2 regions of the Pseudomonas sp. GL_090 genome follow, and region 1 is predicted to be linked to the other one. Evidence: predicted binding sites of a transcription regulator. Region 1 holds the regulator's gene; the other holds the start of a gene.

What was found. Region 1 encodes sigma-54, which starts transcription at its own class of promoters, with help from an activator protein. Its sites were predicted from a motif close to ANTGGCATNNANNTTGCTNT; they were not measured.
Region 2: AC3ITA_RS07630 (flagellar basal body rod protein FlgF) is a predicted target of sigma-54. The motif match lies at 2,011-2,030, and genes of this name have one in related genera.

Annotation. Positions count from the first base shown of each region.
Region 1 covers NZ_CM174452.1:957,756-961,323, reverse strand. The annotation lists gene lptB (LPS export ABC transporter ATP-binding protein) at 1-709, shown strand, start outside; gene AC3ITA_RS04165 (RNA polymerase factor sigma-54) at 956-2,449, shown strand; gene hpf (ribosome hibernation-promoting factor, HPF/YfiA family) at 2,524-2,832, shown strand; gene ptsN (PTS IIA-like nitrogen regulatory protein PtsN) at 2,845-3,309, shown strand; gene rapZ (RNase adapter RapZ) at 3,312-3,568, shown strand, end outside.
Region 2 covers NZ_CM174452.1:1,729,988-1,733,555, reverse strand. The annotation lists gene flgH (flagellar basal body L-ring protein FlgH) at 1-332, opposite strand, end outside; gene flgG (flagellar basal-body rod protein FlgG) at 385-1,170, opposite strand; gene AC3ITA_RS07630 (flagellar basal body rod protein FlgF) at 1,216-1,956, opposite strand; gene AC3ITA_RS07625 (cytochrome c3 family protein) at 2,160-2,756, opposite strand; gene AC3ITA_RS07620 (nitrate reductase cytochrome c-type subunit) at 2,766-3,257, opposite strand; gene napA (nitrate reductase catalytic subunit NapA) at 3,269-3,568, opposite strand, start outside.

The sequences.
Region 1 (3,568 bases):
TCAGCATCTGGCCAAGAGCTACAAGAGCCGCCAGGTCGTGCGTGACGTCAGCCTGTCCATCGACAGCGGCCAGATCGTCGGCCTGCTTGGCCCGAACGGCGCCGGCAAGACCACCTGCTTCTACATGATCGTCGGCCTGGTACAGGCTGACCAGGGACGCGTCCTGATCGACGACCTGGACGTCAGCCACCAGCCGATGCACGGCCGTGCAAAAGCCGGTATCGGCTACCTGCCGCAGGAAGCATCGATCTTTCGCAAGCTGTCGGTGGCCGACAACATCATGGCCATCCTCGAGACCCGCAAGGAACTCGACAAGGCCGGCCGTCGCAAGGAGCTGGAAAGCCTGCTGCAGGAGTTCCACATCAGCCACATCCGCGACAACCTGGGCATGAGCCTGTCCGGTGGTGAGCGCCGTCGCGTGGAAATCGCCCGCGCCCTGGCCACCAACCCGAAATTCATCCTCCTCGACGAACCCTTCGCCGGCGTGGACCCGATTTCGGTCGGCGACATCAAGCAGATCATTCACCACCTCAAGGCCAAAGGCATTGGCGTGCTGATCACGGACCACAACGTTCGTGAAACCCTGGATATCTGTGAAACCGCCTACATCGTCAATGACGGTCAACTGATCGCCGAAGGCGACGCAGAGACCATCCTGGCCAACGATCTGGTCAAGGAAGTGTATCTGGGCCATGAGTTCCGCCTGTAAGCGCTGAGCTGTGCCCAGGCAGTCGCCCGGGCACCTGACCGGCCCACTCACCAGCGCCTCGTGCCGACAAGCGTGGTCAGCCCCCGACAAGGGCAGCGCAGCAACACAACTTTATAGTTTTTTATTGTTACAGCGCTCTAGGCAAATCCTTCAGTTTCAGGCATATAATTTGCTTAAGTTTGGCGCCCCGGCGCCCTGTAGTGGATGGCGCATGTGCGCCGGCGAATAAGGTGTTAAGCCCCTGCCATGAAACCATCGCTAGTCTTGAGAATGGGCCAGCAGCTGACGATGACACCGCAGCTGCAACAGGCCATCCGCCTGCTCCAATTGTCGACCCTGGACCTGCAACAGGAAATCCAGGAGGCCCTGGAGTCCAATCCGATGCTCGAACGCCAGGAAGAAGGCGACGACTTCGACAACTCCGACCCCTTGGCCGACAACGCCGAACAAAAGCCCAACACGGATATTCAGGAACCTTCCTACCAGGAAAGCGCCCCTACGGTTGATAACCTTGAGGAAGGCGACTGGAACGAACGCATTCCCAACGAACTTCCCGTCGATACTGCCTGGGAAGACGTTTACCAGACCAGCGCCAGCAGCCTGCCCAGCAACGACGATGACGAGTGGGACTTCACCACCCGCACATCGGCCGGCGAAAGCCTGCAGAGCCACTTGCTGTGGCAACTGAACCTGGCCCCGATGTCCGACACCGATCGCCTGATCGCCGTGACCCTGATCGACTGCATCAACAATCAAGGTTACCTGGACGAAACCCTCGAGGAGATCCTCGAAGCCTTCGACCCGGAACTGGACATCGAACTGGACGAAATCGAAGCCGTCCTGCACCGCATCCAGCAATTCGAGCCTGCCGGCATCGGCGCCCGCAACCTGGGCGAATGCCTGCTGCTGCAATTGCGCCAGCTGCCTGCCAAGACCCCTTGGCTGGCCGAGGCCAAGCGCCTGGTCACCGATTACATCGACCTGCTTGGCAGCCGCGACTACAGCCAGTTGATGCGTCGCATGAAGCTCAAGGAAGACGAACTGCGCCAGGTCATCGAACTGGTCCAGAGCCTCAACCCGCGCCCGGGCTCGCAGATCGAGTCCACCGAAGCCGAGTATGTCGTTCCTGACGTCATCGTGCGCAAGGACAACGAGCGCTGGCTGGTGGAGCTCAATCAGGAGTCGGTGCCACGGCTGCGGGTCAATGCCCAATACGCCGGTTTCGTGCGCCGCGCCGACACCAGTGCCGACAACACCTTCATGCGCAATCAGTTGCAGGAGGCCCGCTGGTTCATCAAGAGCCTGCAAAGCCGCAATGAAACCCTGATGAAGGTTGCCACCCAGATCGTCGAGCATCAGCGCGGGTTCCTCGAATATGGCGACGAAGCCATGAAGCCGCTGGTCCTGCATGACATCGCCGAAGCGGTAGGCATGCATGAATCGACGATTTCACGGGTGACCACCCAGAAGTTCATGCACACCCCCCGGGGCATTTATGAACTGAAGTACTTTTTCTCCAGTCACGTAAGCACCTCCGAAGGCGGCGAATGCTCGTCCACGGCGATCCGGGCGATCATCAAAAAACTGGTTGCAGCGGAAAATCAGAAAAAGCCGTTGAGTGACAGCAAGATCGCTGGTTTACTGGAGGCACAAGGCATTCAGGTGGCTCGCCGCACCGTCGCCAAGTACCGCGAATCCCTCGGGATCGCGCCTTCGAGCGAACGCAAGCGGTTGATGTAGAGCCACGCCACAGCGTTCCAGTGGTAGATCATCTGATCTACCGCTTTATGCACTGGCAACGAAGGAGAAGCTGTATGCAAGTCAACATCAGTGGACACCAACTGGAAGTGACCGAACCTCTTCGCACCTACATCGGCGAAAAACTCGAACGATTGGAGCGACATTTCGACAAGATCACTAATGTGCAGGTCACGATGACCGTCGAAAAACTGAAGCAGAAAATCGAAGCCACGCTGCATATTCCCGGGAATGAAGTGGTCGCCAACGCGGAACATACCGATATGTACGCCGCGATCGACGCACTCACCGACAAGCTGGATAAACAACTCAAAAAGCATAAGGAAAAGACCCAGAGCCTCCTCCAGGGCGCAACCGGTCGTTAACACTCCCTACCCATGATCCGACTTGAAAGTATCCTGACCCCCGGCCGTTCCCTGGTGAACGTGCCGGGAGGCAGTAAAAAGAAAGCCCTCGAACAAATTGCCAATCTGATCGCCCGCGAAGTGCCGGCCCTGGAGATGCAAGATGTCTTCGAGGCACTGATCGCCCGTGAAAAACTCGGCTCCACCGGGTTTGGCAATGGCATCGCCATTCCACATTGCCGTCTCAAGGGCTGTGTTTCGCCCATCAGTGCATTGATGCACCTGGACGCCCCTATCGATTTCGACGCCATCGATGGCGCGCCGGTTGACCTGCTGTTCGTGCTGCTGGTCCCGGAAGCCGCCACCGATGCGCACCTTGAGCTGCTGCGCCAGATCGCCAGCATGCTCGACCGCAAGGAAGTGCGCGAAAAGCTGCGAAGTGCTGCAAGCAACGAAGCCCTGTATCAGGTTGTCCTGGACGAGCAAAACGGTCAGTAATCATGCGCTTGATCATCGTCAGTGGCCGTTCCGGCTCAGGTAAAAGTACCGCCCTCAACGTTCTTGAGGACAACGGCTACTACTGCATCGACAACCTGCCCGCCGGTCTGCTGCCGGAGCTGGCCGAACGCGCCCTGGTTCATACCGAGATGTTGCAGCCGCTGGTCGCCGTTTCCATTGACGCGCGCAACCTGCCCAGCCACCTGTCACGTTTCCCCGACCTGCTCGAGGAAGTCCGTGCCCGCCACATCAAGTGCGA
Region 2 (3,568 bases), 770 kb from region 1:
TTGTTGGTGGTGGCGCTGCTGCCGAACAGCGAACTCAGGCCGATGTTGGCCTTGCTGTTCTTGCCAATTTGCGAATTGGCGTTTTTGCTGGCCTGGGTCCTTTCGTTCAGGGTGATGGTGATGATGTCACCGACCCGGAACGCCTTGCGGTCGCTGTAGAGGTTCTGTTCGAAACCGGCCTGATAGATCGAGCCATTGTTCGCCGCCGCCGGCAACGGCGTGCGCGGCAACACCGGGGCGTAGTAAGGGTCATTGGGCTTGGGCGTCGCAGGCACGCAACCTGCGAGCGCGGCGATCCCACTCAGTGCCAGAACAGATACATAGCGATTCATGACCCTACCTCACGGTGTTGCAGGCGGCCCAATGGCCGCCACTTAGACTTGATTACAGATTCTGCGTTACGAACGAGAGCATCTGGTCGGCAGTGGAGATCACCTTGGAGTTCATCTCGTAGGCGCGCTGAGTGGTGATCATGTTGACCATCTCCTCAACGGTGCTGACGTTGGACGTTTCCAGGGTGTTCTGCAGCGTGGTACCGAAACCGGCCAGGCCCGGGGTGCCGACTTGCGGCGCGCCACTGGCGGCGGTTTCCAGGAACAGGTTGTTGCCCACCGCTTGCAGGCCGGCCGGGTTGATGAAGTCGGCGGTTTGCAGGTTGCCGATCACCTGGGCAGCCGGGTTGCCGGCAACGGTGATGGACACGGTGCCGTCGCGGCCGACCGTGAAGGTCTGCGCTTCGTTCGGAATGACAATCGCCGGCTCCAGGGCAAAGCCGCTGGCGTTCACGATCTGACCGTTGGAGTCCAGGTGGAATGTACCGTCACGGGTGTAGGACGTGGTGCCGTCCGGTTGCAGGATCTGGAAGAACCCGCGACCGTCGATGGCCATGTCCAGTGGCTGCTCGGTGGTTTGCAGGCTGCCGGCGGTGAAGTTTTTCTGGGTGCCGACGATGCGCACACCGGTACCCAGTTGCAGACCCGACGGCAGTTCGCTGTCCTGGGTCGACTGGGCGCCTGGCTGGCGTTTGATCTGGTAGAGCAAGTCCTGGAACTCGGCGCGGTCACGTTTGAAACCCGTGGTCGACACGTTGGCCAGGTTGTTGGAAATGGTGGTCAGGTTGGTGTCCTGGGCGGACAGACCTGTCTTGGCAACCCATAGAGCCGGAAGCATTCGATTCTCCTCGTGCGCCTGTTTTACGGCGCGACGTTCTGGTAATTAGCTGATCTGCAAGACCCGAGCCATGGCCTGGTCATCGTCTTTGGCGGTGTTCATCATCTTGATGTGCAGTTCGAACTGCTTGGCCAAGGCCAGTACCGAGGTCATCTCTTCCACGGCATTGACATTGCTCGACTCGAGGAACCCGGACACCAGCTTGACGTTGGCATCGGCCTGCGCAGGCGCGCCGTCCTTGGTGTGGATCGAACCATCCAGGCCCTTGCTCATGTTCTTGAGGTCCGGGTTGACCAGTTTGATGCGGTCGACTTCAGCCATCACCCGAGGACCTTCACCCATCGCGCGGATGCTGATGGTGCCGTCCTCGCCAACTTCGATCTGCTGCTCGGGCGGCACGGCAATCGGCCCGCCATTGCCCATGACCGGCATGCCATTGCCGGCGCGCAGCACGCCCAGGGCGTCAACGTTCAGGCTGCCGGTGCGCACGTAGCTTTCACCGCCATCGGGCGTCTGCACGGCAATCCAGCCGTTGCCTTGCACGGCAACGTCGAGGTCGCGACCGGTTTCCACCAGTGAACCCGGGGAGAAATCCGTGCCCGGGCGTTCGGACATGGCAAACGCACGCGCCGGAAAGCTGTCACCGAACACCGGCATCGAACGGGCCTGTTCCAGGTCTTTCTGGAAGCCGTTGGTGGAGATGTTCGCGAGGTTGTTGGCATGAGCCTTTTGCGCCAGTGCATTCTGGCTGGCGCCGGTCATTGCCACATAAAGGTACTTGTCCACAATTGTTCCTCTGCCTGCCGGACGTTTGCCGCCCACTGCTGTGTTGCGCAGGCTGTAGCAATTTGCAGACCAACTTGCGCGCAGCGGCTCGAACCCCCTTGAAACCGGGGGTTGGAGGCTGACTGGAAGGGAAACGAACAATCGATCGAAGACGAAAAACCGGCGCGATTATGCCGCTTGACGGCAACGCCGTGAAAAGCCGGCTACCAGCCTTTCACGCCGCTCATGTCGGGCAGTTTGTGGGCAATGCCTTTATGGCAGTCGATACAGGTGGCCTGGCCGCTGGCCAATGAGGTGGAGTGCATGTTGGCGGCGCGTTTGCCCTGGCGGGTGAAGTCCATGAACTCGAAGTTGTGGCAGTTGCGACACTCCCGGGAATCGTTGGCCTTGAGCCTCGCCCACTCGTGCTCGGCCAGCTCCCGGCGCATGCCCAGAAACTTGTCCCGGGTGCTGATAGTACCGAACAGCTTGCCCCAGACCTCCTTGGAGGCCTGCATCTTGCGCGCGATCTTGTGCGTCCACTCGTGGGGGACGTGGCAGTCCGGGCACGTGGCGCGCACGCCCGAGCGGTTGGTGTAGTGAATGGTTTCCTGCAACTCGACAAACACGTTGTCGCGCATTTCATGGCAGGACGTGCAGAACTTCTCGGTGTTGGTCGCTTCCAGCGCGGTGTTGAACCCACCCCAGAAAATCACCCCGGCGATAAACCCGCCCAGGGTCAGGAAGCCCAGGCTGTAATGCACGCTGGGCCGACGCAGCACACCCCAATAATCCTTGAGCAAGGCAAGCAAAGATTTCATGGCCTCTCCTCAAGGTTTCGGCTGGCGGTTGATTTCGTCTTGCAAGACCTGATCGATGTTCTTGAAGCTGTTGTTCACCAGTGGTTTCACATCTTTTTGCGGCACATGACACTGGTTACAGAAATAGCGGCGCGGCGACACCGCCGCCAATGCCTGGCCGTCGCGGTCCATGTAGTGCGTGATACTGATCATCGGCGCCTGGGTGCGCGCGCTGTTGCCACGACTGTGGCAGGTCAGGCACTTGTTGCTGTTCATGTCGATGCCATAGCCGCGAATGCTGTGGGGAATGGTCGGCGGTTGCTCGGGATAATTACGTTCACGCTTGAGGTCCTTGTTCTCGTCTTCCGCGAGGGGTGGAGCGGGCAACTCCTGAGTCAAGGTCCCGCCGACCCGTCGACCATCGGGTGCCGGCGCATCCAGTGGGTAACCGGGTTCTGCCGCAAATGCCACGGGCAGCCACACCAGCAGAGCGGCAAGCAGGGACAGCGAACGATAGTTCATGAAAGCGCTCCTTATGCCGTCTTGATCAACTCAATCCTGATCGCGCATTTTTTGTAATCGGTCTGCTTGGAGATGGGGTCCGTTGCATCGAGCGTGACTTTGTTGATCAGCCTGTTGGCATCGAAAAACGGCACGAACACCAGGCCTTGAGGCGGTTTGTTGCGTCCACGGGTTTCAATTCGGGCGCGCATTTCGCCACGCCGGCTGATCAGCTTCACTTCGCTGCCACGCCTGGCATTCAAGGCCTTGGCGTCGGCCGGATGCATGTAGACCAGCGCATCGGGGACCGCTTTATAGAGTTCTTCGACACG